4 regions of the Streptomyces sp. NPDC028711 genome follow, and region 1 is predicted to be linked to each of the others. Evidence: riboswitches for the same ligand, from Rfam matches in the RefSeq annotation. Region 1 holds a riboswitch; each other region holds the start of a gene.

Region 1 (2,191 bases):
GGGACGAAGGCACCCGTATCTACTGGACGGTAACCGTGGGGGCCCGCAGACGGCCCTGGGCGGTGACCGTCGGGGACCCGTAAGACGGCGGAACCCCGGTCCGGCGCGCACGGGGGAGGGCGCGCCGGACCGGGGTGGTCACCGCGGGGAGGGTCGTGGGGGTCGCGCGAGCCGCCGGACTCACGCGGACCGCCCGGGCCTTACTTCAGGTGGAGCTGCTGGCCCGGGTAGATGAGGTCGGCGTTCTCGACGACGTCCTTGTTGAGCTCGAAGAGCTCGGCCCAGCCGCCGTCGACGCCCTGCTTCTGGGCGATGGTGCTGAGGGTGTCGCCGGCCGTGACCTTGTACTCGCCGTCACCCTTCTTGACCTTCTTGCCGGTCGGGGTGGTGACGGTCTTCTTGGCCGTGGTCTGCGGGGCGGCCTTCTGCGCGACCTTCGGCTGCGCGGCCTTCTGCGGGACCTGGCGCTGCTCGCTGCGGGTGGTCGGCTGCTCGGCCTTCCGCTCCGGCTGCGGGGCGCTCTCGGCGGCTCCGCCGGTGTAGGTGGCGCTGGAGAGGCCCACGCCACAGCTCGGCCAGGCACCCTTGCCCTGGCCCGCGAGGACCTTCTCGGCGATGGCGATCTGCTGGGACTTCGACGCCTGGTTGGCCGTCGAGGCGTAGGCGGTGCCGCCGTACGCGGCCCAGGTGGAGGCCGAGAACTGGAGGCCGCCGTAGTAGCCGTTGCCCGTGTTGATGGACCAGTTGCCGCCGGACTCGCACTGGGCGACGCGGTCCCACTCGGAGGCCGTGGCGGCCGAGGCGGTGCCCGCGGTCATCAGCGGGGCCGCGACGGCGACACCGGTGACGCCGACGAGCGTGGCGACCTGGGTGGCCTTGGAGGGACGGCGGTGTTTGCCCTTGCCGGAAAACAGCATGGAGATTCTCCTCACCGACGCCTGTGAGGTGAGCTGTCGGGTTCGGGCCGGAAAGTTGCCCGGCCGCGTGTCCTAGCACGCGGCTTCACCCCAAGCCGGTCGTCGGCCGTCTGTCTCAACGGCCGGGAACGGCACTTACCTTGGGTCCCCCACTCCTGCCTTCGGCGCTGACGCGACGACTGTTCCCATCGGCCGACGGCAGGATTCGGCGTTTCGGTCGACGGGGCCCGCGGTGGCGAGCGGTTAAGACCGTAGACACAGACCCACCGGAAGTTCAAAGAGGCGTATTGCGGAAATATCGCCCCTACCCGCCCTTCCAGGAGTGACGTTTGCGCAGGTGAGAGGTGGCGGAGGCAAAAGTTACGGTCAGGACACGCCAGTTGGAGTGAAGAGACCCATGTCTCACTTGCACAGAACCGGACATAGGCCCCTGAATCACTCGGCCGTCGCGGGCGAACCGATCGTCAGGTCGAGGCTCTGGCCAGGGAGGATGAGGTCCGGATCGACGCCTACCGTCTGCCGGTTGGCGTCATAGAGGGCGGTCCAGCCTCCGAGGAGTTCGTTCTCCTGCGCGATGTCGGACAGGCTGTCGCCCGGCTGCACGGTGTACGCGTCCGAAGTGCCCTGACTGTCCGTTGCGCCCGAATCCTTAGCGCCCTCGGTCGGCGTCGACACGAGAGGCGTTTCGGTCACCTTGCTCCCGGGCGAGGCATGTCTACCCGATTCAAGTGAAGTGTCCGCCTTGCCGGTTTCCTCCGGTGCGACCTCGCCCCGGTGCTTCCCGCTTCCGGGAGTGGCCGACGACGTGTCACCCTCCGGAGCGCCGGGCGTGACGGACGAACCGGGCGTACCGGACGCGTCAGGGGTGACCGGGGCGGTCGGGGTGCCCGGCGCGGTCGGCGCGCTCGGGTCCACGGCCGGGGTGGTCGAGTCGGTCGGCGCGGAGGGACTCACCGGCGTGGTGGGTACCCCGGGCGCGGTCGGCGAGACCGGCGTGGTCGACGTGGCGGGCGCGCTCGGAGTGACGGGAGCGGTCGGCGCGACGGTGCCCGTGGTCCCCTCCGTGGCCTCCTCGGCCCCGGTGGAGCCCGTGGAGGCCTCCGGAAGGCCCAGGGTCCTGTTCGACTCGACGACCGGCCCCGTGGGGACCTTCGGGACGGAGGCGGGGCCGGGGTCCACGCCGGGGGCCGTGCCGTCGTTGAGGAGACCGGCGATCGGCGCGCAGGTGGCCCACTCGGTGGAGCCCTTGGCGAGGGCCTTCTCGGCCACCGCGA
Region 2 (2,191 bases), on a different contig from region 1:
TCCACTGCGACGTGGAGACCACCTGCCTCGGCCAGGCCGCGTCCACCGCCGCCCTCCTGCTCGCCGCCGGCACCCCGGGCAAGCGGATGATGCTCCCCGGCGCCCGGGTCACGCTCCGGCAGCCGGCGATGGAGGAGCCGCTGCGCGGGCAGCCGAGCGACCTCGACCTCCAGGCGCGCGAACTCCTCCGGCTCCGCTCCCTGATGGCCGGGATGCTCGCCGAGGACACGGGACAGGACCGGGAGCGGATCGACGCCGACCTCGACCGCCTCACCGTCCTGGACGCCCCGGCGGCCCTCGCGTACGGCCTGGTGGATCATGTGATCAGCAGCCGTCGCGCGGCCGCCGGCACCGCGGCGCGGTGAGCGCGCCGTGGTCCCCGAGCTGCCGCCGCTGCCCGCCCTGACGCGGGCCGAGGGTGAACTCGTCGACGCCTACCTCGAAGTCGTCGACCTCCTGGGGAAGATCAACCCATCCAGGGGCACGCATACTTATGGTGCGCTGCGCGCGGCACAGGCCCTGGTGGGGCGGGCGGAGGCGCTGCGCGAGGCCCTGACGCTCATGCATATACGGGGCGAGACCGAGGTCCACGCGGACACATTGGCGCGCGCCCTGCGGGTGTTGGACGGGGAGCGCAGGACCGGCCGGGTCACCGTCCCGGAGCCCCGGGTGAGTTGACATTCCGGCATGTCGTGTAGAGGTCCGTACGGCCGACGCGCGCCGCAGAATCACTCCCCCGTTCGGCTTAGTAGACGAGTCGACATATGTCCCGGGTGAGTTGCGCAGCAGGTGTACGCATCTGGCGGAATGGGGCGTTCCACCCCTGGTGCGGGGCTCGTTGACCATCCCTCCGAAGATCACGAAGGCGTCTTGTCCACCCGAACGGATCAGTCGTGAGGAGCCTCACATATCGCCGTTTCAGCTCGGATTTCGCCCCGGGTGTGGGTCAAGATCCCTGTCGACGACAAGCCCCCGCCGCCGCGGCGGGGCGGTCCGGGCGGACGCCGAGTCCTGCCGCTGTCCCGGACGTCTGGTCGACAGGATTGGTTCGGCAGGAGTGGAGGACCCGATTTTTACGGGGCGAACGCGCTGCTTCGGCAGCGGGGCCGTCCCTTGGGGTGAAGCCGCGCGAGCGGCCGGGCATCTTCGCCTGCCCGAACCCGACAGGTCATCCTTCACAGGCGGCTGACGAAGGGTTGCGCATGACCGCGCAGATGCACGTCCCGTCCCTGCTGTCCCGGGCCGGAGCCGTCTCGGCTCTCACCCTCGCCGCCGTCGGCGGCACGCTGCTCGCTCCAGGAGCGGCCTCGGAGGCACAGGCGGCCACCACGCACGCGAACAAGGCACTGAGCGTCGCCGCGGCCAAGAAGGGAGCCCCGTACCGGTACGGGAGCGCCGGACCCTCCAGGTTCGACTGCTCCGGTCTGACGCTCTACGCGTACAAGAAGGCGGGCAAGTCGCTGCCCCGCACCGCGCAGCAGCAGTACAACAAGACCCGGCACGTCTCCGCCTCCGGCAGGCAGAAGGGTGACCTGGTCTTCTTCCACTCCGGGGGGAGGGTCTACCACGTGGGCATCTACGCCGGCAGTGGCAAGATCTGGCACTCGCCCAAGACGGGCTCCTGGGTGAAGCTCGACAAGATCTGGTCGTCGAAGGTCTACTACGGCCGCGTTCGGTGAGCCGGCGGCCTTAGGGGTTGTCCCGCCGATCGGGATGGGCTCGCGGCGCCCGGTACCGCGCCGCGCCCGGTGAGCCGTCGGCGGTGACGGTCCGTTCGTGAGGGGGGCGGTGGCGCCGCCGTACCCCTCACCGCGCGTCAGAGGGGCCGGTCAGTGGCTGGCGACCGGGGCCGACGCCCACGGGAGGGTGATCCAGACCGTCTTGCCGCCGTCCGGGGTCGGGGTGACCGAGAGGCGGCCGCCCGCCTCCGCCGCGAGGACGCGGATGATGACCAGGCCGCGGCCGTTGTCCTGCTGGACCGCCGCCGGGAGGCGGCGGGGCCTGCGGGGGTCGCTGTCGGTGACACCGATGTGGAGCCGCTCCTCGCGCTCCAGACGGACGTCCACCGTGAAGGTGGGCGAGAGGCCGAGGGTGTGCAGGACGGCGTTGGTGGCCAGCTCGGAGACGATCAGGCGGATCGAGTCGGCGGTCTCCGCGGCGCCGTCCAGGCCCCAGCCAGTGAGGACGTCGG
Region 3 (2,191 bases), on a different contig from region 1:
AGGGACGGGCTCGACGCCTTCGAGGGGTTCACCACCGCCGTCCTCGCCGAGATCCCGCGCGAGGACGGCAGCGGCACCTTCGACGGTTTCGTACGGGTCGTCAACCGCGGCCACCCGCCCCCGCTGATGCTGTACGCGGACGGGCGCCTGGACACGCTGGAGCCGACGGAGCCGGCGCTGCCGCTCGGCATGGGCGATCTGGCGGTGTGGCCGGACCGCGCCGAGGGGCGGCCGTACCCGCCGGGCGCGACGCTGCTCTTCTACACCGACGGCCTCTCCGAGGCGCGGAACGCGGCGGGCGTCTTCTACGACCCCGGGTCACGCCTCGCCGGGCGGATCTTCCCGGGGCCCGAGGAACTCCTCGACGCGCTGGTGGACGACGTACGGCTGCACACGGGCGGCGGGGCGACCGACGACATGGCGCTGCTCGCGCTGAGCCGTCCCGCGAAGGGGCAGCCGGAGCGGCGGCGCACGATGCCGGTGGTGCCGCCGGCCGGGCCCGGTCACCGGCCGTAGTCGAGAGGTGTCACTGCGATAACAATTGACATAACGTCAGACCCGCTGGGTTTGACCGGCGCGCACTGAAGGGGGGTCAACTCGGGTCATTCGCACCCAATTCAATGAACGATCAAGGGGAGCGGCTTGGAATCGGCACCCCCTGTCTATTAACGTTCGATAACGCAGCGCGGTCGTCCCAGCCGCCGCAAGAGGCGGCACCGTGCGCACGCGCCGAATCCTGAAAAGGAACCGGGGAACCACCAATTGGGGTGAATCGGGCCCTTCGCACCTGTGCGACCGTGCCCGTAGGAGACCTTCCTGCTCCGAACCCGTCAGCTAACCCGGTAGGCGAGAAGGAAGGAAAGGAGCGCCCCTCAGTGGCGTCCAACACCCCCGTACCCGAAGCTCCCTTCGACGCCTTCGGTGGTGGTGCGGGTCCCGCCGCCCCGGACACCGAGTGGAACCCCACCGAGGATTCCCTCCGCGCCCAGAACCGCTCCGGCGGCCGGCACCGGGTCGTCAAGCAGCGCTCCAACTTCGCCCGTTCCTCCACCGTCCTCGGCGTCGGTGTCATCGCCGCCGTCGGCGCGGGCGGCCTCGCCACCGCGCAGGAGAAGCCGCCGGTGGCCATCTCGCTCCCGGACCTCCCCGACCTCGGTCTGCCGGACGCCCACGACCTCCCCGGCGTCGGTGACCTCCTCCCCGAGGCGGACACGACCTCGGACGACGACATGGCGGCCGCCGACGCGGCCCGCTCCAACCCGAACCCGCTCACCGCCGCCACGTACACCACCGTCGACGACGAGCGGACCGGGACGACCGCCGAGCAGGCCACGCGGACGGCCACCGGCACGGCCGACGCCGGCGAGGCCCTGCGCGCCCGCATCATGCAGCAGGCCGAGCAGCAGCAGGCGTCCGCCGACGCCGCCGAGAAGGCCGCGGCGGAGAAGGCGGCGGCGGAGAAGGCGGCCGCGGAGGCCGAGGCCAAGGCCGAGGCGGCGGAGAAGGCGGCCGCCGAGGCGAAGGCGCAGGCCGAGGCGGAGGCCAAGGCCAAGGCGGAGGAGGAGGCCAGGGCGAAGGCCGAGGCCGAGCGCCTCGCGCAGCTCGCCGCGAGCTACTCGATGCCGCTCTCCTCGTACTCCCTCACCGCCGTGTACATGCAGTCCGGTTCGATGTGGTCCTCCGGCTACCACACGGGCCTCGACTTCGCCGCCCCCACGGGCACCCCGCTCAAGGCGGTCCACGGAGCCACGGTCAAGGAGGCCGGCTGGTCCGGCTCGTACGGCTACCGGATCGTCCTGGAGCTGGAGGACGGCACCGAGGTCTGGTACTGCCACCTGTCGTCCATGACGGTCGGCGTCGGGCAGACCGTCGGCACCGGCGAGACGATCGGCCGCGTCGGCGCCACCGGCAACGTCTCCGGCGCCCACCTCCACATGGAGGTGCACACGCCCGGCGGCGACGGCATCGACCCGGCGTCCTGGCTCCGCTCCAAGGGCCTGTCGATCTGAGGTCGGGCGAGCGCCGATCCGAGGTCGGCCGGGCGTCGATCCGAGGTCGGCCGGGCGTCGATCGGAGATCGGCCGGGCTGCCACCCGAGGAATAGGCCCGGCGGCGGCGAAGGTTGCTCACTCCATGACCTCTCTCCGCCCGCTGGGCAGTTCCGACCTGCACGTCTTCCCGCTCGCCCTGG
Region 4 (2,191 bases), on a different contig from region 1:
ACATCCTTCCCTTTCGGATGTGACCTACGCGACCGTAAGGAGGGGTTGACGGTGCGTGACATATGCCACCGATAAAGAATGTGCCAAGCCGGAATAGAGCGGTGTACACGCCGGTGGCCCGGCACAGGAGTGCCGGGCCACACGGGAGTTGACGGGCGTCGGGTTCAGATGGAGACGCCGTGCTGGCGCAGGTAGCCCAGCGGGTCGATGTCGGAGCCGTAGCTCGGCGACGTGCGGATCTCGAAGTGCAGGTGCGGGCCGGTGGAGTTGCCGGTGGAACCGGAGAGACCGATCTGCTGGCCGCCGGTGACCGTCTGGCCGGACGAGACGGAGAGGGAGGAGAGGTGGGCGTACTGGGAGTAGTTGCCGTCGGCGTGCTGGATGACGACCTCGTTGCCGTACGAGCCGCTCCAGCCGGCCGAGACGACCGTGCCGGCGCCGACGGCGCGGACGGAGGTGCCGGAGGAGGCGATGAAGTCGGCACCGGTGTGGTAGCCGGAGGACCACATGGAGCCGGAGGCGCGGTACGGGGTGGAGACGCCGCCGCCGACCGGGGCGACCCAGCCGGACGCGGAGGTCGAGGCGCCGGAGGCGGAGGAGCCCGTGGACTGCGCGGGGGCGGTGTCCGAGGTCTGCGCGGCCGGGGCGGAGGAGCGCTCGGCGCCACGGGAGGCGCGCGGGGTGTCGCCGTTCTTCGCGGAGGGCGCGGCGGAGGCCTTCTGGCTGCTCTTGGGGGCGGCGGCCTTGGGCGCGGCGCTCTTCGGGGCGGCGGGCTTCGCGGTGTTCTTGGCGCCGAGCGTGAGCTTCATGCCGGGCAGGATGAGCGAGGGGTCCTCGCCGACGACCTGGCGGTTGTCGGCGTAGAGCTTCTGCCAGCCGCCCGCGAGGTGGTGCTCGGAGGCGATCTTCGACAGGTAGTCGCCCCGGACGACGGAGTACGTCTTCGGTGCGGCCTTCGTGGCGGTCGGCGCGGCCTGGACGGCGGCGGCCTTCACCTGGGCGGCGGCGGTGACGGCCTTGGCGGGGGCGGCGGCCGGGGCCGCCTGCTCGGCGGCGTGGGCCCCGGTGGCTCCGAGGAACGGGAGGGCGACGACGGCGCCTCCGGTGCCGGCGGCGGCGATTCCGCGGGTGAGGCGGCTGGACTTGGTACGGCGGTGCTTACCCGTCGCGGGCATGGCGAATTCCTCTCCGGCGCCTGCGAGGTGAGCTGTCGGGTTCGGACTGGAGATGCCCGGCCGCGTTCTCACGCGGCTTCACCCCAAGCCGTCCTGCGTCGCGGGACCGGCGTACTTCCTGGGTCCCCCGCTCCTGCCACGCATGGGATGAGTGGGAATTCCGGACGGTGGCAGGATTCGGCGGTCCGACCGGATTGACGGTGACGCTAGACGAGCGGGTCGGCATCAACAAGCCACTGATTTCCACCGGCTTTCCCCGCCCCGTCCTCGACCCGGAATTCCGGTCACCCTCTGTGGATGACGGCCCTTCGATTCCCTTTTTGCGCTGGGGAATTGCATCCCGCCTTCGGCCACGATCCGTCACTTCTATGACCCTGCTCACGCACGAAGGCTCATCTCACCTGTAAACAGGGCGCGTTATACGCAAGGCCTCAATACGGACAGATCGCCCATTCCCGTCCAGGGGGCTGCGCCATCACCGTCCCGGCTGGATGATTGCCCCTGGAACCCATTCCGCGTCGGGCATCCGAACGTCGACCACCAGGAGCATCCGTGACGCAGCAGCTGCCGCAGGTCCCGCCCATCGAGCTGAACGAACCCGAGCTGGCCGAGGTCCGCAACTTCCGGGACGTGGGCGGCCTGCCGACGACGGACGGGCGGGCCGTGCGCCCCGGCCGCCTCTTCCGCAGCGGCCACCTCGCCCACGCGACGGGGACGGACGCCGCCTTCCTCGACTCGCTGGGCCTGCACACCGTCTTCGACTTCCGGAACCTGGCCGACCGGAAGATCGAGGGCCCGGACGTGGAGCTGCCCGGCGTACGGAACGTGAACATACCCCTCAACGATCCGGCGGACGGCAAGGAGTTCTGGAAGCTGGTCCGCGACGGCGACCTCGAGCAGCTGAGGGAGATCCTCGGCGACGGCAAGGCCGCCGCCCGTATGTCCGACTCGTACCGGAAGATGGTGATCGAGCGGACCGCCGAGCACAGCCGGATCCTGCACTCCATGGCGGAGGA

What was found. A riboswitch is a leader RNA that binds a small molecule or an ion and turns the genes downstream of it on or off. The one in region 1 is predicted to bind cyclic di-AMP.
Region 2: it holds a riboswitch for cyclic di-AMP, as region 1 does, so the genes downstream of both, ACZ4VK_RS06450 (C40 family peptidase) here and ACZ4VK_RS24275 (transglycosylase family protein) in region 1, are expected to answer to the same signal.
Region 3: it holds a riboswitch for cyclic di-AMP, as region 1 does, so the genes downstream of both, ACZ4VK_RS23795 (M23 family metallopeptidase) here and ACZ4VK_RS24275 (transglycosylase family protein) in region 1, are expected to answer to the same signal.
Region 4: it holds a riboswitch for cyclic di-AMP, as region 1 does, so the genes downstream of both, ACZ4VK_RS11215 (M23 family metallopeptidase) here and ACZ4VK_RS24275 (transglycosylase family protein) in region 1, are expected to answer to the same signal.

The regions. Positions count from the first base shown of each region.
Region 1 covers NZ_JBVHUJ010000008.1:94,298-96,488, forward strand. The annotation lists gene ACZ4VK_RS24275 (transglycosylase family protein) at 201-917, opposite strand; cyclic di-AMP (ydaO/yuaA leader) riboswitch at 921-1,094, opposite strand; gene ACZ4VK_RS24280 (LysM peptidoglycan-binding domain-containing protein) at 1,353-2,191, opposite strand, start outside.
Region 2 covers NZ_JBVHUJ010000002.1:134,760-136,950, reverse strand. The annotation lists gene ACZ4VK_RS06460 (ATP-dependent Clp protease proteolytic subunit) at 1-365, shown strand, start outside; gene ACZ4VK_RS06455 (hypothetical protein) at 373-678, shown strand; cyclic di-AMP (ydaO/yuaA leader) riboswitch at 1,069-1,199, shown strand; gene ACZ4VK_RS06450 (C40 family peptidase) at 1,203-1,679, shown strand; gene ACZ4VK_RS06445 (ATP-binding protein) at 1,830-2,191, opposite strand, start outside.
Region 3 covers NZ_JBVHUJ010000007.1:407,017-409,207, forward strand. The annotation lists gene ACZ4VK_RS23790 (PP2C family protein-serine/threonine phosphatase) at 1-516, shown strand, start outside; cyclic di-AMP (ydaO/yuaA leader) riboswitch at 718-864, shown strand; gene ACZ4VK_RS23795 (M23 family metallopeptidase) at 876-2,009, shown strand; gene ACZ4VK_RS23800 (aldo/keto reductase) at 2,134-2,191, shown strand, end outside.
Region 4 covers NZ_JBVHUJ010000003.1:16,868-19,058, forward strand. The annotation lists gene ACZ4VK_RS11215 (M23 family metallopeptidase) at 165-1,175, opposite strand; cyclic di-AMP (ydaO/yuaA leader) riboswitch at 1,180-1,335, opposite strand; gene ACZ4VK_RS11220 (tyrosine-protein phosphatase) at 1,728-2,191, shown strand, end outside.